DNA from 2 places in the Amycolatopsis sp. lyj-346 genome. Region 1 is predicted to be linked to the other one. Evidence: predicted binding sites of a transcription regulator. Region 1 holds the regulator's gene; the other holds the start of a gene.

Region 1 (9,768 bases):
GGGGTCCGACAAAAACGGGCCCGGCTCCGTTGCCGATCCGCAACAGCGCCGGGCCCGTCCCGGAAAACTCAGCCCTTGTTCTCGTACACCGGCGTGAGCACCGCGCGGGCCAGGGTGTGCCCGAACATGTTGAAGCCGAGGAACGCCGGCGTCGCGTCCTCCGGCACCTCCAGCTTGTCCAGGTCGAGGGCGTGCACCGCGAAGTAGTAGCGGTGCGGGCCGTGCCCGGGCGGGGGCGCGGCGCCGAGGAACTGCTTGACCCCGCCGTCGCCCTTCAGCGTCACCGCGCCTTCGGGGAGGCCGGAGCCGTCTCCCGCACCGGACGCCAGCTCCGTCACCGAAACCGGGATGTTGAACACCGCCCAGTGCCAGAATCCGCTGCCGGTCGGGGCATCCGGGTCGTAGCAGGTGATCGCGAAGCTCTTCGTCTCCGCCGGGAAGCCTTCCCACGCCAGGTGCGGCGAACGGTCCTCGCCGCCGGCACCGAAGATACCGGACAAGTGGGGCGTGGCCAGGGTTTCGCCGTCGGCGACGTCGTTGCTGCGCAGGGTGAACGACGGCACGTCGGGCAGGGACTCGTACGGACCGGGTGCTTGCGGCATGGATCCTCCTGATCACGGAACTGGAGACTTGCGCCAGGTTAGGCCCCGGGCACCACCCCCGCGTCTCAGGGAGGGATCTCAGGGTCTTTCAGGGGGTTACCCCCATGTACGGCCTGCTCACCCCGGCATAACGTTTCTCACGCAGAGGAAACACCACTGAGGGGACCAACCAGCATGGCGCGCCCGCTTCTGGCTTTGGGAGGCATCGTCCTGATCGGCGTCGGCCTGGCGACCGCGCTCGGGTGGGGCTGGGGTTCGGACTACGAGAACACCGGCACCGTTTCGCAAACCATCCGCAGTGTGAAGCTCGAGGCCGATTCGGGGGCGGTGAAGATCCGCACCGGCTCGGGGCAGACGACGGTGCGCGAAGAGGTCAGCTACCACTGGCGGAACAAGCCGGACGGGCCCTTCTACCGCGTCGAAGGCGACCAGCTGGTGCTCGGCTCGTGCGGCACGAACTGCGAGGTCGACTTCGAGGTCGTCGTGCCGGCGGGGGTGCCGGTCACGGGGAACGTCGACTCCGGCGGGCTGGACGTCGCCGGGATGTCGACTGTGGACGTTCACGTCGATTCCGGGCACGCGAAGGTCGAGGACGTCCCGGGCGCGGTGAAGCTGCGGGTGGACAGTGGTTCGATCGACCTGCGGAACGTCGGCGCGGTCCAGCTGCAGAGCGATTCCGGCAGCATCACCGGCGACGACGTGCACGGCCCGGTCGACGTGACGTCCTCCAGCGGCAGCGTCGAATTCGCGCTGGTGCAGGCGAACGACGTGAAGGTGCACGCCGACAGCGGCAGCATCGACTTGAAGGTGCCGAACGGGCCGTACCGCGTCCAAGGCGACAGCGACAGCGGGCACCGCGACATCGGCGTCCAGACCGACGGCTCGGCCCAGCACGTGCTGGACCTGACGACCGACAGCGGCAGCGTCACGGTCCGCGCGGCCTGACTTTCACTTACTACGGGGGCATTTCCGATGGGCAGGATCGAACGGCGCGTGCTGGTGGCCGCGCTGCTGGGGGCGGTGGCGATGTTCGGCGCCGTCGGCTTTACGCGGGGCGGGCCCGCGGAAACGCCGGCGCAGGGGGTGCCGGTCACCGCGGATTCCCACTATCGAGTGACTTCCTGGGTTGGCACCCCGGCCGAAGTCGTTGTGCAGCAAGGAAAACCGGATTTCTTCCTCTCCTCCTGGACGGCCCGCCACTCCTGAACTGTCGGTGGCCGCTGTTAGGAAGGAAGCACGCCGAAGGCCGGCGTGCAGGGGAGGAACACACATCATGGACGTGCGCCGGGTCGTCGCGGTCATCGCGGCGGTCGTGATCATGGCGGGTGTACCGGCCGTCGCCGAAGCGTCGGCGCTTTCGTGGCGCCCGTGCGCCACGCAGCAGGAGCCGTCGGCTGAGTGCGCGACGGTCGACGTGCCGATCGACCGCGCGCGGCCGGAGCTGGGGTCGGCGCGGCTGGCGCTGGCCCGCCTGCCCGCGCGTGATCCGAACAGGCGGATCGGGTCGCTGCTGGTGAACCCGGGCGGGCCGGGCGGCTCCGGGGTCGGGTTCGTGCAGTTCGGCGGGCTGGCCTCGCCGGACCTCGCGCAGCTGCGCGAGCGCTTCGACGTCGTCGGGTTCGACCCGCGCGGCGACTGGTACAGCACGCCACGCATCACGTGCGACGCGGCAACGCTGTTCGACCCGGCGCTGGACCGGTTCCCGTCGACGCGGGCCGGGTTCGACGCGCTGGTGGCGCACAACCGGAAGGCCGGCGCGGACTGCCTGGCCCGGACCGGCCCGCTGCTGGCGAACGCGGACACCCAAAGCGCGGCGGAGGACATCGAGACGATCCGGATCGCGCTCGGCGAGCCGAAGATTTCGTGGCTGGGCCTCTCCTACGGCACCGAGCTGGGCGCGGTCTACGCGTCGAAGCACCCCGGCCGGGTCCGCTCGATGGTGCTCGACGGCGCGATCGACCACGCGCGGCCGATGAACCAGGCCATCCTCGAGGAAGCCGCGGCCACCGAGGACGCGCTGGTGCGTTTCGCGGAGTGGTGCCGCGGCTCGGCCGGCTGCGCGCTGCACGGCCGGGACGTCCTCCGCTTCTACGACGACGTCGTGGCGAGGGCCGCGCGCGGGGGCATCTGGTCGAGCGAACTGGGCCGGTCCGCGACGGCCGACGAAGTCTCGGCGGGCGTCTACGGCCACCTCTACCTCCGGGACGACTGGCCGGCGCTGGGCAAGGACCTGGCCGCGGCCGGGGGCGAGTTCCCGGACGCGAAGGGGCTGACCGAGCGGAACCAGTTCCTGTCCCCGATCTACGGGGCCTACCGGGCGATCGGCTGCCACGACTTCCCGTCGCCGTTCACCAGGCCGGCGGACCTGGCCTGGATGGCCCGCCTGCTCCGCGCGGCGGCGCCGCACAGCTGGCGGTACTCGGAGTACTGGGACTTCGCCGCCGGGTGCACGGGCTGGCCGGTCCCGGCGAAGAACCCACCTCAGCCGCATCCGGTCCACGGCGCCCCGCCGATCCTGGTGGTCGGCGGCGCACACGACCCGGCGACCCCGCTGGTCTGGGCCCGCGGACTGGCGGCGAGCATCGACGGCGCGGCCCTGCTCACCCGCACCGACGACGGCCACACGGGCCTGTTCAACTCCCCCTGCACCCGGGCGGCCGAGGTGGCGTACCTGGTGAACGGGGTCGTCCCCGGCCGCGGAGCGGTCTGCCGGTGAGCCGAACCGGCCGGTGAGCGGCGTCACAGCACATTGGGGGCGCTCGGCTACCGGACCCGGGAACAAGAACCCGGATCGCCTCGTTAGGCTGGGTACAGAGGTTGAGCGCAGTCGACTCAAGTCCGGCTTGACGGGGTGCGCGAAGGCCCGATAGAACTTGCCAGGACCTCGCTCAAGGCGAGGGCGAACGTGCAGGTCACGAACATAGCAGCCGTACACAGGAGGAACCACCATGGCGCGAGCGGTCGGCATCGACCTCGGCACGACCAACTCGGTCGTCGCCGTCCTTGAGGGCGGCGAGCCGACGGTCATCGCCAACTCGGAAGGCTCCCGGACCACCCCTTCGATCGTCGCCTTCGCCAAGAACGGTGAAGTGCTGACCGGCCAGCCGGCGAAGAACCAGGCCGTCACGAACGTCGACCGGACGATCCGGTCCGTGAAGCGGCACATCGGCACCGACTGGAAGACCGAGATCGACGGGAAGAACTACACCTCCCAGGAAATCAGCGCGCGCGTGCTGATGAAGCTGAAGCGCGACGCCGAGGCGTACCTGGGCGAGACGATCACCGACGCGGTCATCACCGTGCCGGCGTACTTCGAGGACGCCCAGCGGCAGGCCACCAAGGAAGCCGGGCAGATCGCCGGCCTGAACGTGCTCCGCATCGTCAACGAGCCGACCGCCGCCGCGCTGGCGTACGGCCTGGACAAGGGCGAGAAGGAGCAGACCATCCTGGTCTTCGACCTCGGTGGTGGCACCTTCGACGTCTCGCTGCTGGAGATCGGCGAGGGCGTCGTCGAGGTCCGCGCCACCTCCGGTGACAACCACCTCGGTGGTGACGACTGGGACGAGCGCATCGTCAAGTGGCTGGTCGACAAGTTCAAGGCCACGAACGGCATCGACCTGACCAAGGACAAGATGGCGCTGCAGCGCATCCGCGAGGCGGCGGAGAAGGCGAAGATCGAGCTGTCCAGCTCGAACTCCGCCGGCATCAACCTGCCGTACATCACCGTGGACGCGGACAAGAACCCGCTGTTCCTCGACGAGCAGCTCTCGCGCGCCGAGTTCCAGAAGATCACCGCGGACCTGCTCGAGCGCACCCGCAACCCGTTCAACAACGTCATCCGGGACGCGGGCATCGCCGTCGGCGACATCGACCACGTCGTGCTCGTCGGTGGTTCCACCCGCATGCCGGCCGTGTCGGACCTGGTCAAGGAGCTGACCGGCGGCCGCGAGCCGAACAAGGGCGTGAACCCGGACGAGGTCGTCGCGGTCGGCGCGGCGCTGCAAGCCGGTGTGCTGAAGGGCGAAGTCAAGGACGTCCTGCTGCTGGACGTCACGCCGCTGTCGCTCGGCATCGAGACCAAGGGTGGCGTCTTCACCAAGCTCATCGAGCGCAACACCACGATCCCGACCAAGCGCTCGGAGATCTTCTCCACCGCGGACGACAACCAGCCGTCGGTGCAGATCCAGGTGTTCCAGGGTGAGCGCGAGATCGCCGCGCACAACAAGAAGCTCGGCATGTTCGAGCTGACCGGTCTCCCGCCCGCCCCGCGTGGCGTGCCGCAGATCGAGGTCACCTTCGACATCGACGCCAACGGCATCGTGCACGTGACCGCGAAGGACCTGGGCACGAACAAGGAACAGTCGATGACGATCACCGGTGGCTCCGCGCTGCCGAAGGACGACATCGAGCGCATGGTCAAGGACGCCGAGGCCCACGCCGAGGAAGACAAGAAGCGCCGCGAGGAAGCGGAGACCCGCAACCAGGCGGAGACGCTGGTCTACCAGACCGAGAAGTTCGTCAAGGACAACGACGACAAGCTGCCCGAGGAGCTCAAGGGCAAGGTCAAGTCCGCGATCGACGAGGCCAACGAGTCGCTGAAGGGCACGGACTCGAACAAGATCCGCGAAGCGATCGAGAAGCTGAACACCGCTTCGCAGGAGCTGGGCACCGCCCTGTACGCCAACGCGAACGCCGACGCGGCGGCCGGTGCGGCCGGTGGCGCCGGTGCCGGTGCGGGTGCGGCCGGGGACGCCGGTGCGGCCGGCGGCCAGGCCAAGGCCGATGACGTGGTGGACGCCGAGATCGTCGAAGAGGACGAGAAGAAGTGACCCACAGCTACGACGAATCCGAGAACCAGGGCCGAGGCCCCGAGGAGCCGGTGGTCGTGCGGGACCGGCGCCGGGTGGACCCCCAGACCGGGCAGGTCCGCCCGCCCGGTCCGGCCCACGCCGCGCCGGAGCCGGAGGAGGCGCCCGTGGAGCACGCGGGCCCCTCGCTCGGCGAGACCATCGTGGACGACTCGGTGTCGGTCGTCTCCGACGTGGAGAAGGAGCTGGCCGAGCGCACCGCCGACCTCCAGCGCCTGCAGGCCGAGTACGCCAACTACCGCAAGCGGGTCGAGCGCGACCGCGAGGCGGTCGTGATCGGCGCGAAGGCGACCGTGGTGAACGACCTGCTGCCGCTGCTCGACGACCTCGAGCGGGCCGAGCAGCACGGTGACCTCACCGGCGCGTTCAAGGCGGTCGGCGACAAGCTGATCAGCGGCCTGCAGCGCGCGGGCCTCGAGTCGTTCGGCGCCGAGGGCGAGCCCTTCGACCCGAGCGTGCACGAGGCCGTGCAGCACAACACCTCGCCGGACGTGGCGGGCCCGACGGTCACCGTGGTCATGCGCCGCGGGTACCGCTTCGGGGACCGCGTACTGCGGGCGGCGCTGGTCGGCGTGACCGACCACGAGCCCGGTGCGGCCCCGGGGGACCCGTCCGTCGGTGGCGAGCTGCCACTCGACGGCGGAGTCGATGAGCAGCAGCAGTAAGCACTATCCGGTTCAAGTGGGAGGAGGAGACGCCCGATGAGTGCACGGGAGTGGATCGGTAAGGATTTCTACCGTGAACTGGGCGTCTCCTCCGACGCCACCGCGGACGAGATCAAGAAGGCCTACCGGAAGCTGGCCAAGGAGAACCACCCGGACGCGAACGCCGGCAACGCGCAGGCGGAGCAGAAGTTCAAGGCGGTCTCCGAGGCCTACGGCGTGCTCTCCGACGCGAGCAAGCGCAAGGAGTACGACGAGGCGCGGCGGCTGTTCGGCGGCGGGGGTGGCTTCAACTTCCCCGGTGGCGGCGGTGGCGGCAGCTTCGACATGGGCGACATCTTCGGCCAGGCCGGCGCCGGCGCGGGTCAGCAGGGCGGCTTCGGCGGGCTCGGCGACATCCTCGGCGGGATCTTCGGCCGCGGCCGGGCGTCGGCGGGCGCGACGGCGAACCGGCCGCAGCGCGGTGCCGACGTCGAGACGGACGTCCGGATCGACTTCACCGAGGCGGTCAAGGGCGCGACCCTGCCGCTGCGGCTGTCGAGCCCGGCGACCTGCGCGACCTGCAGCGGCAACGGTGCCCGGCCGGGCACGTCGCCGCGGACCTGCTCGACCTGTTCCGGTTCGGGGCTGGTCAGCCGCAGCCAGGGTGCGTTCGCGTTCTCCGAGCCGTGCCGCGACTGCCGCGGCCGCGGGACGATCATCGACGACCCGTGCCCCGAATGCGGCGGCGAGGGCATCAGCACGCGGACCCGCACGCTGACCGTCCGGATCCCGCCGGGCGTCGACGACGACCAGCGCATCCGGCTGGCCGGGCAGGGCGAGCCGGGCCGGGGCGGGGCGCAGGCGGGAGACCTGTACGTCCGGGTGCACGTGGCCCCGCACCCGCTGTTCGGGCGCAAGGCCCTCGACCTGACGATCACCGTGCCGGTGGACTTCACGGAACTGACGCTCGGCACCACGATCACGGTGCCGACGCTGGAAGCCAAAGTCTCGCTCAAGGTGCCGCCGGGCACCGCGAGCGGACGGGTGCTGCGCGTGCGCGGCAAGGGCATCGCCAAGCGCGACGGTTCGCAGGGTGACCTGCTCGTCACCCTCCAGGCGGCGATTCCCGCCAAACTGGACGACAAGGCGCGCGAAGCACTGCAGGCGTACGCCGAGGCGATGGCCGGGCACGATCCCCGGCCCGAGATCACCGAGCTGCTGCAAGGTAGGTGAGCGTGATGTTCGGCGGGATTCCGCAGGAAGGCGACGAGGAAACCCCGGTGTTCGTCATCTCGGTGGCGGCCCAGCTCGCCGGGATGCACGCGCAGACGTTGCGCACGTACGACCGGCAGGGCCTGGTGTCACCGGGCCGCACCCCCGGCGGCGGGCGGCGCTACTCGATGCGGGACATCGCGCTGCTGCGCGAGGTCCAGCGCCTGTCGCAGGAGGACGGCGTCAACCTGGCCGGTATCAAGCGCATCATCGAACTGGAGAACCAGGTCGACGCGCTGCGGGCCCGGATCACCGAGCTGACCGAGGAACTGGCCGCGGCGTACGTCGCGGCGGAACAGGCCACGGCGGCGGCGCACGCGTCCTACCGCCGGGACCTGGTGCCGATGAACCAGCAGACGGCATTGGTGGTCTGGCGCCCCAAGCGCCGCTGACCACCGAAGCGGCGAAGGCCTTCCCGGGCGACCGGGGAGGCCTTCGCCGCGGGTTACGCCTTGGTGTTCAGCAGCTGCTTGACCTCCGCCGTCCGGGACTCGATCACCCGGCGAGCCAGCTCACGCGCCTGCGGGTTCACGCCGCCGGCTGCCCCGTTCTCCGCCTGGGCCAGCTCGATCGCGCCCTGCTGCTGTCCTGTCAGGACGTCCAGGAAGCGGCGGGTGAACTCGCCGTCCGGGGCCGCCTTCAACGCCCCCACCAGGTCCGGCGACATCATCTTCAGCCCGCCGTGGCCCGCGTGGGCCTGGGGGTTCAGGTCCGTCGTGTCGGGCTGGTTCCACTCGCGCAGCCAGCGCCGCATGTCGTCGATCTCGGTCCGCTGCGTCACCTCGATCGCCGCCGCCAGCTCCTTCAGCTCCGCCGGGAGCGGGCGGGCCGCCGCCAGGCGGACGATCTCGATCCCTTGCTGGTTCTGGGGAATCAGCATCTGCAGGAACATCACGTCGGCCGCGTTGTACCCGGGCGCGGCCGGCGTCGCGCCGCTGCCGCATCCGGCCAGCAGCAGCGCGACGACGGCCAGGACCACTCTCACTGGCGTTGCCAGAGGGCCGGCGTGTTCGGCGGCTCCCAGCCCGCGATCGCCGTGTGCGGCTGGAGGCAGCGGTAGCTCGCGCCGCCGTACGTCACGACGTCGCCCGCCTTGTACGCCGTGCCCGTCGCCCAGGTGCCACCCGTCGGCGGCTTGGTCGTCGGGGGCGGGGTCGTGGTGGGCGGCGGGGTCGTGGTCGGTGGGGTGGTGGTCGGCGGCGGGGTGCCGCCCCCGCCGACCTGCAGGTCGACGCAGCTGTAGAACGCGTTGGCCGTGTCCGAGATGTTCCAGATCGCCAGTACCTTGATCCGGCCCGAATAGCCGGCCAGGTTCACCGTGTGCGACAACGTCGGCGGCGGCTGCTGGTTGTTGCCGCTGAACACCGCGACGCGGGTGTTGCCGACGTAGTACTCGTAGTTCGACGTCGCGTGCCGGGCGGTGAACACCCAGTTGAACGTCACCGTGCTGCCGACCGACTTGGCAGGCCACGGCTTCGACTCGTCGGTCAGCTGGGCGAACTGCGACAACCCGCCGTTGCAGCTGCGCAGGCCTTTCGGGCCTTCGACGCTCTGCGGCTCGTAGACGATGTTGCCGCAGCCGGAGACCTTCCCGGCCGCGCAGTTGGCCTGCCGGCTGGGCGGATCGGACACGTAACCGTGTGCGTTCGCCGACGTGGCGGGGAGGACGACGACCAGCACCGGCGCGAACAAGGCGCCGGCCGCGGCCGCGAAGAGCTTGCGTTTCCAGGTCATTCCGGCTCCTCGAAGGGGAACGGCGTTGTTCCGAAGGGGAGGACGAACGAGCACATCGGAGGACGATGTGGTCTAGACCATAAGGCGATTAGGGCACAACGGTCAACGAACTACCGCCGTTCGCCGGTTCCGCTGCTCCGCTCGGCCCAGTGCGAAGGTCGGAACGGCTGGTGCGGGTGTTCGCCGAAGAAAAAGGAGGTCACCCGGCACACCTCAGTCCAGCGTGAAGGGGTCGTAGGATATTCGTTCCAGATCGATCCCCTTGGCCAGCAGCTTGGCGACGGTCGCCTGGATCATCGGTGGCGAACCGGAAACGAGGACGTCGTGGTTGCGCCACGTGCCGCGCTGGGTGACGGCGTGGGCGAGCGTGCCGCGGTCGCCGCCGGACAGTGCGCCCTCCTCCGTCACCGGGGTGACCGTCAGCCACTTCGACGTCGCGGCCAGCCGTCGCAGCTGCTCCAGTGCGTACAGGTCTTCCGGTACCCGGCCGCCGAAGAACAGGTGCACGGGCGGGTTGCGCTTCCAGCGGGACAGATCGTCGAGGATCGCCAGCAACGGCGTGATCCCCGTGCCGCCGCCGATCATCAGCAGGCGCCGCTTCGTGGAGGTCGGGCGGACGTTCAGCACGCCCATCGACGGCCCGAGGCG
Region 2 (9,768 bases), on a different contig from region 1:
GCAGGGTGCTCACGAGCGGCGCGGTCAGCGTGCCGGCCAGCGCCGCGACCCACGGGATCCCGTCGCCGGTCCCGACGGCGTGCTTCACCAGCCCGGCGACCGCGAAGGCGCCGGTGATCTCGAGCAGGAACGCGCCCGCGTTGTAGAGCACGCGGCCGGCGACCTTGCGCGCGAGCAGCGTGCCGATGCCGGCGATCAGGTGCGCGGCCAGCACGACCTCGAACGGCGCGATGAAGAACCCGATGACGAGCGGGATCTCGGTGAAGGAGATCGTCCACGAGATGCCGCTGCGGACGTCGACGTTGATGCCGAGCTGTTCGGCGAGCAGGAAGGCGACCGCGAGCACGGGCCCGATCCACAGCAGCCGGTCGTCCCAGTGGAACGGCAGCCACGAGCCGACCGCGAACGCGGCGGCGAGCCCGAGGCTCAGGACGGCGAAGGTGTAGACGCGGAAGCGGCGTTCGTCGGTGCGGGCTTCGGCGGAGACGGGTGGTGTCCCGGAAGCGGCTCCCGGCCCGGGCTGCGCCTGCGCGACGGCGTCACCGTGGGCGTTGGTGTCCGGCATCCGACCTTCCCTCCAGGCTTGTCCACCGGTGCTGATCCGTGACTTCGGGTGTGGACAAGGGCCATACCGTACCCCGTAGGGCGTACCCGCGTCCCTTTCGAGACAGTAGGAGATCACCCCAGGGTTAACAATGCCTCGAACGCGCTGACCTGCGTGGACCAAGGGGTGAAACGGCGGATGTCGAAACCGGGGCAGTTCTCTACGCACGCCGGCCCGGGTAGCGCTTCAATGGGCCCCATGCACAGCGATGTGATTGCCACCGAGCACGCGGCGCGGCTCGCGGCGGTGGATTCCCTCCTCCCCGGCTCGGCCCCCTTCGAAGCGGCGGAAAACGCGGTGGTCCTGGAGGTCGCGACGGGCAGCTCCGCGGCGTCCGGGCTGGCTTCCCGCGTCCAGGTCGACCGCGACGCCCCCAACGCGCCGTGGCGCGCGCTGACCGAACACCGGCTCGACGTCCAGCTGGCCGGCCCGGAGCCGGCGGCCGTGCTGGACGCCCTCCTCACCCGATGGGATGAACATCTGCGCGCGGTCGCCGAGCGCGGCGACACGGAGACGGCGGCGATCGTGCCGCGCGCGAGCCGCGACGCCGCCGGTGCGCGCGAAATGCTGCACCACGGCTTCGCGCCGCTGCGGGTGATCGCGGTCCGTCCCGCGCAGCGGCTGATCCCGGCGACCCCGCTGGGAACGCCGGGGGTCAAGATCCGCCGTGCCGAGCCCGGCGACCTCGAGACGGCGGTGGCGCTCGGCATGGAACTGCACTCCTACGACGCCCAGTACGGCACGGTGAACTGGCGCACCGGCGTCGAGGAGATCCTCGCCAAGGACCTCGCCGAGCAGCTGAAGCGGCCGGAGCCGCCGTTGTGGATCGCCGAGCTGTACGGCCGTCCGCTCGGCATGGTGAGCGTCCAGCACCCTGGCGAGACCGGCTGGATCAGCAGCCGCGTCGCCGCTTCCCGCGTGGGCTACCTGTCGTCGCTGGCCGTGGCGGAGGCCGCGCGGTCGTCCGGCGTCGGCACCGCCCTGGCCACGCACGCCCACCACGTCCTCGACGAGGAAGGCGCCGACGCCGTCCTGCTGCACCACGCGGCGGCGAACCCGCTGTCGACGCCGTTCTGGTACGCGCAGGGGTACCGCCCGCTGTGGACGTACTGGCAGCGTCGACCGGCCGTTAGGTGAACTGTCTGGTGGATTACCGCCGGTGCGCAGGACTTATAGGCTGAACTCCGCCACCAGCGAGGGGAGCCTGAAGTGACCGACCAGCGGGATTCCGCGCCGAGAGCGCCCGAGGGCGTCGACACCGAGAAGCCGTCCGCGGCCCGGATCTACGACTGGTACCTGGGCGGTACCCAGAACTGGGCCGTGGACCGCGAGTTCGGCAGGCGCATGGAGCAGCAGTGGCCGCTGGTGCGCCCGGGCTCGAAGCAGAACCGCGAGTTCATGAACCGCGCGGTCCGGGCGGCGCTGCGGGCCGGGGTCCGGCAGTTCATCGACCTCGGCTCGGGGGTGCCGACGGCGGGCAACGTGCACGAGGTCGTCGAGGCGGAACTGTCCGACGACCACGACGCGAAGGTCGTCTACGTCGACTACGAGCCGGTCGCCGTCGCCCACGCGACGCTCATCCTCGAAGAGGGCGTGGCGACCGACTGGGCCGGCATCGTCCAGGCCGACATGCGGGACGCGAAGTCCGTGCTGCGTGCCTCGGAAACGCAGCGCCTCATCGACTTCTCCCAGCCGGTCTGCCTGATCATGGCGGCGGTCCTGCACTTCGTCGGGCCCGACGACGACCCGGAAGGCCTGCTGGCGACGTACCGCGACGCGCTCGCGCCGGGCAGCTGGCTGGCGATTTCGCAGATGAGCGAAGGCGACGGGACCGGCGAAATGCTCGACGGGCTGCGCTGGTTCGTCGAGCAGTACCGGAAGACGAGCAACCCGGTCTGGTTGCGCAACCGCGAAGAGATCGAGCCGCTCTTCGGCGACTGGCCGCTGCTCGAGCCGGGCATCGTGCACCTGCCGGACTGGCGGCCCGATCGCAAGATCAACGCCCTGGAGGCGGAGGCCCGCCCGTTCGCGTGGTGCGCAGTCGGGGTGAAGCCAGGGGCCTGACCTGCGGTTTCCCCGATCGCTGTGGGCGAACGCACCATCGGAAACAAACGCACCCATCGGAGAGTTGAGCTAGGCAGACTCAACTACACGAGGAGTGCACATGTCCGACACCCGCCTCCTGCCCGTGCTCCCGCTCGATGACGACGTCGTGCTGCCGGGCATGGTCGTCCCGCTCGACCTGACCGACACCGAGACGCGGGCCGCGGTGGAGTCCGCACAGGCCAAGGCGCCGGCCCAGGCGTCCTTCCCCGGCATCCGCTCGTCCGCGGCCACCAAGGCCGAAGTCCTCATCGTCCCGCGCGCCCACGGCGAGTACGCCGGCTTCGGCACCGTCGCCACCGTCGAGCGCATCGGCCGCGTGCCCGGTGGCAAGGCCGCCGTCCTGCTGCGCGGCACGGCCCGCGCGGTCGTCGGCCGGATCGCCGACGGCCCCGGCGCCGCCCGCTGGGTGCACGCCGAGGACGCCCCCGAGACCACGGACGACCAGACCGCCAAGCTCGCGGCCGAGTACAAGGCCGTCGTCATCTCGATACTCCAGCAGCGCGGCGGCTGGCAGCTGATCGACGCCGTCCAGCAGGTCGAGGACGCCTCCGCGGTCGCCGACCTGTCCGGGAACGCGCCGTACCTGTCGACCGAGCAGAAGCTCGAGCTGCTCGGCGCCCTGGACGTCTCCGCACGCCTGGAGAAGGCCCTGGAGTGGAGCAAGGAGCACCTGGCCGAGCTCGAGGTGACCGACACGATCCGCAAGGACGTCGCCGAGGGCATGGAGAAGCAGCAGAAGGAGTTCCTGCTGCGCCGCCAGCTCGAAGCCATCCGCAAGGAGCTCGGCGAGCTCGACGGCACGGCGCAGGACGACGACTACCGCGCCCGCGTCGAGGCCGCCGAACTGCCCGGCACCGTCAAGAAGGCCGCACTGGCCGAAGTGGACAAACTGGACCGCACGTCCGAGCAGTCCCCCGAAGGCGGCTGGATCCGCACCTGGCTGGACACCGTCCTGGAGCTGCCCTGGAACGAGCGCACCGAGGACGTCTACGACATCGCCGCCGCGCGGGCCGTTCTGGACGCCGACCACGCCGGCCTCGACGACGTGAAGGAACGCATCATCGAGTACCTGGCCGTGCGCAAGCGTCGTGCGGAATCGGGCTTCGGCCCGGTCGGCGGACGTCGGTCCGGAGCCGTGCTCGCCCTCGCGGGCCCTCCCGGGGTCGGCAAGACGTCGCTGGGCGAGTCCGTCGCGAAGGCCATGGGCCGTAAGTTCGTCCGCGTGGCGCTGGGCGGCATCCGCGACGAGGCGGAGATCCGCGGCCACCGCCGCACCTACGTCGGCGCGCTGCCGGGCCGGATCGTCCGCGCCGTCAAGGAAGCCGGCTCGATGAACCCGGTCGTGCTGCTCGACGAAATCGACAAGGTGGGCGCCGACTACCGCGGCGACCCGACCGCGGCGCTGCTCGAAGTGCTGGACCCGGAGCAGAACCACACGTTCCGCGACCACTACCTCGAGGTCGAGCTGGACCTGTCCGACGTCGTGTTCCTGGCCACGGCCAACGCGCTGGAGACGATCCCCGGCCCGCTGCTGGACCGCATGGAGCTCGTCACGCTGGACGGCTACACCGAGCACGAGAAGGTCACCATCGCCCGCGACCACCTGCTCCCCCGCGAGCTGGAGCGCGCCGGGCTGGGTGCCGCGGACGTCGTCCTGACGGACGCGGCGTTCAGCCGGATCGCCGCCGAGTACACCCGCGAGGCGGGCGTGCGCGACGCGAACCGGACCATCGCCAAGGTGCTGCGGAAGATCGCGACCAAGGTGGCCCTGGACGAGGTTTCCTTGCCGCTGACCGTGGACGCCTCTTCTCTGGAGACGTACCTCGGCCGCCCGCGGCACCTGCCGGAGTCGTCACTCCCGGCGTCGACCCAGCGCACGGCGACCCCGGGCGTGGCGACGGGCCTGGCGGTGACGGGTGCGGGCGGTGACGTCCTCTACGTCGAGGCGTCGCTGGCGGACAAGGAGTCCGGCGCATCCGGCCTGCAGCTGACCGGCCAGCTCGGCGACGTGATGAAGGAGTCGGTGCAGATCGCGCTGTCCTACCTGCGCTCGCACGGCGCGGAGCTGGAGCTCCCGGTGGGCGACCTCCGCGAGCGCGGCATCCACGTCCACGTCCCGGCGGGCGCGGTCCCGAAGGACGGCCCGTCGGCGGGCATCACGATGACGACGGCGCTGGCGTCCCTGCTGTCCGGCCGCGTGGTCCGCGCGGACGTGGCGATGACGGGCGAGGTGTCCCTGACCGGCCGCGTCCTCCCGATCGGCGGCGTGAAGCAGAAGCTGCTGGCAGCCCACCGGGCGGGGATGAAGACGGTGATCATCCCCCAGCGCAACGAGCCGGACCTGGACGACGTCCCGGCCGAGGTGCTCGCCCAGCTGGACGTCCACCCGGTGGCGAACGTCCGCGAGGTCCTGGACCTGGCCCTGACCCCGGCTTCAACGCCGGTTTCCCAGGCGGCGTAACCCCGAGCGCCGCCGCCCCGAACGGCCGGTTCCCCTTCCCGCGGGGAACCGGCCGTTCGTCACCTCTTCCACGGGGACGGCACCGAACTCGAAAGGTGACCCCGGCCGGGGGTCCAGGGGGCGGAGCCCCTTGGCGGGGGTTTGGGGGTTCGACCCCAAGGGACACAACGGAAGAGAGCCCCGTCTGCGCATTCTGCAGACAGGGCTCTCTCACGAACGAACGTGGCGGGTGAGGGATTCGAACCCCCGTAGGCAATGCCAACTGGTTTACAGCCAGTCCCCTTTGGCCACTCGGGTAACCCGCCCAGGCCGGTCGCACCGGCCTCGGAAAGCTTACCCAACGCCTCCCCGTAGGGGTCAACCGGGATACCCCTCCCCCGGTGGGGGCTAGGCTGGGTGGCCCCTGACAAGCGAGTACGAGGTGTGAGGACACGTGGCGGATCCCTCTTTCGACGTCGTGAGCAAGGTCGACCGCCAGGAGGTGGACAACGCGCTGAACCAGGCGAGCAAGGAACTCGGCACCCGGTTCGACTTCCGCGGCACCGGCACGACGATCAACTGGGCCGGCGAGGAGGCCATCACGATCGAGTCCGAGACCGAGGAGCGCGCGCTGGCCGCGGTCGAGGTGTTCAGGGAGAAGCTGATCAAGCGCAGCATCTCCCTGAAGGCCTTCGAAGCCGGCGAGCCGGCGCTGTCGGGCAGGATCTACAAGATCTCCGGCAAGATCCTGCAGGGCATCGCCTCCGACAAGGCGAAGCAGATCGCCAAGTTCATCCGCGACGAAGGTCCCAAGGGCGTCCAGGCCCAGATCCAGGGCGACCAGCTGCGGGTGTCGGGCAAGAAGAAGGACCAGCTGCAGGAGATCATCGCCCTGCTGAAGGGCAAGGACTTCGAGATCGCACTGCAGTTCACCAACTACCGGTGACGCCGCCGCGGGCACCCGGTTGCCGGGTGCCCGCTCAGGACGGGGTCAGCGTCCAGCTCGCCTCGTACCCCTCCACCTGCAGGTACGCCGGTCCGCGGACGTCCCGCTCCACCTGCAGGTCGCCGATCTGGTTGAGGATCAGGTCGCGGTCCTCCGGGGACATCACCCACAGCCCGACGTTGCCGCGCGTCTTCGCCGTGAAGTGGATGCGCGTCACCCCCGCCGGCAGTCTCAGCACCGCGTCGCCCTTGCCCGAGGTCCCGGTCTCCGCCGTCACGACGCTTCGGTGATCCGCGATCGTCGCCGTCCAGGGGGCGTTCGCGTGGACCGTCACCCGCCGCACCGGGCGGTCCGGGTCCGTGTTCAGCCACTTCGTGCCCTTGTACGCGCCGATCGCGTTGACCAGGCCGTGCTCGCCGCCGTCGGTGTCGATGATCACGTTGGCCGCGCACTTCGGGCAGTCGAACGTGAAGAAACCCAGCTGGTCCGCCGGCCACGTCGTGCGGAACTCGCCGCTGCCCGTGCCCGTGTGCGTCTCCGTCGGCACGTCACGCGGAACAGCCGGTGCAGGCGCGGCCGAAGTGGGCACCGAGCTGGGATCCGCGACGATCTCGCCGTAGCCGATCGGTGGCGGCGCGCACGCCGATGCCAGCACCACCAGCAGCAAGCCACCCAGCCGGATCTTCATGTTTCCCCCTCAAGGCCCTCCGTGATCCTTTCGGCTCCGGCCGCGACGGCGTTACCCGAACGCGTGAATGCGCCCCGTGACCGGTCGCCAACCGTGTTGTAATCGCGCGGTCACCGTGTGGAAGGGGGCCGAGGTGCGCCGTTCGCTGGTCTTCGTGCTGACGCTCGCCGCCGTCGCCTCGCTGCTGACACCGGCGAGCGCGGCCGAACGCAAGCAGCTCATCCCCGGCTTCGGCGCCTACGCGCGTTTGATTCGGCTGGAGCACGGCCGCGGACGCATCATCGCCACCCTGACCAGCGAAGACGCCCACGGCAAGTTCACGCCCGTGCTGGAGAGCACCGACGAAGGCGAGTCGTTCCACGAGATCGGCGCGATCCGCGACCCCGACGGCCGGTCCGGCATGTGCTGCGGCACCGTCTACGAACTGCCCGAACGCGTCGGCAAGCTGCGCGCGGGCACGCTGCTGTGGGCCGCGTCCTACCGGCAGGACGCCGGGCCGCGGCGCCGCATCGGGATCCGCGTCTGGGCCAGCAGGGACGCCGGCCGCTCGTGGAGCTTCCTGTCCGAGGCCGCGCGGTCGCACAACATCGACGGCGTCTGGGAGCCCGAGTTCACCGTCGACGCCGGCGGCACGCTCTGGCTCCACTTCGCCGACGAGACGCAGGCGCCGAAGTACGCGCAGGTGCTCAACCGGGTCGCCTCGACCGACGGCGTGAACTGGGGCACCAAGCAGCTCACCATGGCGATCTCGCCGGACCGCGTCCGGCCGGGCATGCCGATCATCCGGCGGCTGCCCGACGGCCGCTACTTCTTCACCTACGAGATCTGCAACTTCCGCGACCGCTACTGCGACCCGTACTTCAAGATCTCCGCCGACGGCGCCAACTGGGGCGACCCCGCCGACCCCGGCACCCGCGTCGACACCGCCACCGGCAACTACTTCCAGCACGCGCAGACGATCACGCTGTTCCCCGGCGGCCCGAACGGCGTGCGGATCGTCATGGTCGGGCAGATCTACACCGACGCGAAGGGCGTGCCGCAGCCGCGGAACGGCCAGGTCCTGCTCGCGAACGACGACTTCGGCAGCGGCCACTGGTACGAACTGCCCGCGCCCGTGCACATCACCGGCATCCGGAACCACTTCTGCCCCAACTACTCCTCGACGCTGCTGCCGGTCGACGACGGCCGGAACGTGCTGGAGATCGCCACCGAGGACAACGCCGGCTGCAAGGCCTACTTCGGTAAAGGATCCGCCTTCTAGCGACGGCCCGTAGGGTGGGCGGGTCGCGGCCACGGGAACAGGGAGGCAGTCCATGAAGGGGATCGTGCTGGCCGGAGGCAGCGGGACACGCCTGCACCCGATCACCCAGGCGGTGTCCAAGCAGCTGCTGCCGGTTTACGACAAGCCGATGGTCTACTACCCGATCTCGGTGCTGATGCTGGCCGGGATCCGCGAGATCCTGCTCATCTCCACCCCCACCGACCTGCCGATGTTCCGCAGGCTGCTGGGCAACGGCGACCAGTTCGGCGTCTCGTTCTCCTACGCCGAGCAGCCGAGCCCGAACGGGCTGGCCGAGGCCTTCGTGATCGGCGCGGACTTCATCGGCGACGACGACGTGGCGCTCGTCCTCGGCGACAACATCTTCTACGGCCAGGGCTTCTCCGGCCGGCTGCAGCAGGCGGTGCGCGAACTCGACGGCTGTGTCCTGTTCGGCTACCCGGTCAAGGACCCCGAGCGCTACGGCGTCGGCGAGGTCGACGACGCGGGCAAGCTGATCACCATCGAGGAGAAGCCGCTGAAGCCGCGCTCCAACAAGGCGATCACCGGTCTGTACTTCTACGACAACCAGGTCGTCGACATCGCCCGCGCGCTGCAGCCGTCGGGGCGCGGTGAGCTCGAGATCACCGACGTCAACCTGACCTACCTGCGCCAGGACCGCGCCACGCTGGTCGAGCTCAGCCGCGGGTTCGCCTGGCTCGACACCGGCACGCACGACTCGCTGCTCGAAGCCGGCCAGTTCGTGCAGGTGCTGGAGCACCGCACCGGCGTGCGCATCGCCTGCCTCGAGGAGATCGCGCTGCGCATGGGCTTCATCGACGCCGACGAGTGCTACGCGCTGGGCGCGAAGCTGGCGAAGTCCGGCTACGGCGACTACGTGAAGGCGGTCGCCGTGGCGGCGGGAGCGTCGGCCTAGAACTCTCGGCGGCGCGCCAGCTCTTCGAGCCGGGCGATGCGGTCGGAGATCGGCGGGTGGGTCGAGAACAGCTTGCTCAGGCCCTCGCCGGGGCGGAACGGGTTCGCGATCATCAGGTGGGACTGCGACACCAGCTGCGGCTCGGCGGCCAGCGGCCGCGCCCGCGTGCCGGCTTCCAGCTTCCGCAGCGCCGAAGCCAGGCCCAGCGGGTCGCCGGTCAGCTCCGCGCCGGACGCGTCGGCCTGGTACTCCCGCGACCGGCTGACGCCCATCCGGATGACGGCGGCCGCGATCGGCCCGACGAAGATCAGCAGCAGGCTGAGCAGCGGGTTTCCGTCGCGGTTGCTGCCGCCGAAGAACAACGCGATGTTCGCGAGCACGCTGATCACGCTGGCCAGCGCGCCGGCCACGCACGAGATGAGGATGTCGCGGTTGTAGACGTGCGACAGCTCGTGGCCGAGCACGGCCCGCAGCTCGCGCTCGTCGAGCAGGGCGAGGATGCCGGTGGTGCAGCACACGGCGGCGTGCCGCGGGCTGCGGCCGGTCGCGAACGCGTTGGGCGCGACCGTCGGGCTGATGTACAGCTGCGGCATCGGCTGCCGGGCGACCTGCGCGAGCTCGCGCACGATCCGGTACATCGCGGGCTGCTCGACCTCGGACACCGGCCGCGCCCGCATCGCGCGCAACGCCAGCTTGCCGGAATCGAAGTAGGCGAACGCGTTCATCCCGAGGGCGACGACCAGCCCGATGACCAGCGCGCCCCGGCCGAAGAGCCCGCTGAGCGCGACG

What was found. Region 1 encodes HspR, which represses chaperone genes until heat shock. Its sites were predicted from a motif close to ANNTTGAGTNNNNNNNACTCAANNT; they were not measured.
Region 2: the regulator HspR is predicted to act here: its motif matches at 2,730-2,754, upstream of lon (endopeptidase La).

Annotation. Positions count from the first base shown of each region.
Region 1 covers NZ_JAJPWT010000001.1:778,690-788,457, reverse strand. Annotated here, with positions in the region: gene ACLJQE_RS03915 (YbhB/YbcL family Raf kinase inhibitor-like protein) at 69-602, opposite strand; gene ACLJQE_RS03910 (DUF4097 family beta strand repeat-containing protein) at 777-1,547, shown strand; gene ACLJQE_RS03905 (hypothetical protein) at 1,575-1,808, shown strand; gene ACLJQE_RS03900 (alpha/beta hydrolase) at 1,876-3,318, shown strand; gene dnaK (molecular chaperone DnaK) at 3,551-5,431, shown strand; gene grpE (nucleotide exchange factor GrpE) at 5,428-6,135, shown strand; gene dnaJ (molecular chaperone DnaJ) at 6,172-7,347, shown strand; gene ACLJQE_RS03880 (heat shock protein transcriptional repressor HspR) at 7,353-7,778, shown strand; gene ACLJQE_RS03875 (DUF305 domain-containing protein) at 7,832-8,371, opposite strand; gene ACLJQE_RS03870 (lytic polysaccharide monooxygenase) at 8,368-9,120, opposite strand; gene ACLJQE_RS03865 (globin domain-containing protein) at 9,334-9,768, opposite strand, start outside.
Region 2 covers NZ_JAJPWT010000003.1:637,570-647,337, forward strand. Annotated here, with positions in the region: gene ACLJQE_RS14555 (putative bifunctional diguanylate cyclase/phosphodiesterase) at 1-565, opposite strand, end outside; gene ACLJQE_RS14560 (GNAT family N-acetyltransferase) at 794-1,741, shown strand; gene ACLJQE_RS14565 (SAM-dependent methyltransferase) at 1,814-2,668, shown strand; gene lon (endopeptidase La) at 2,769-5,171, shown strand; tRNA gene ACLJQE_RS14575 (tRNA-Tyr) at 5,395-5,476, opposite strand; gene ACLJQE_RS14580 (YajQ family cyclic di-GMP-binding protein) at 5,605-6,096, shown strand; gene ACLJQE_RS14585 (hypothetical protein) at 6,131-6,784, opposite strand; gene ACLJQE_RS14590 (sialidase family protein) at 6,918-8,045, shown strand; gene rfbA (glucose-1-phosphate thymidylyltransferase RfbA) at 8,098-8,979, shown strand; gene htpX (zinc metalloprotease HtpX) at 8,976-9,768, opposite strand, start outside.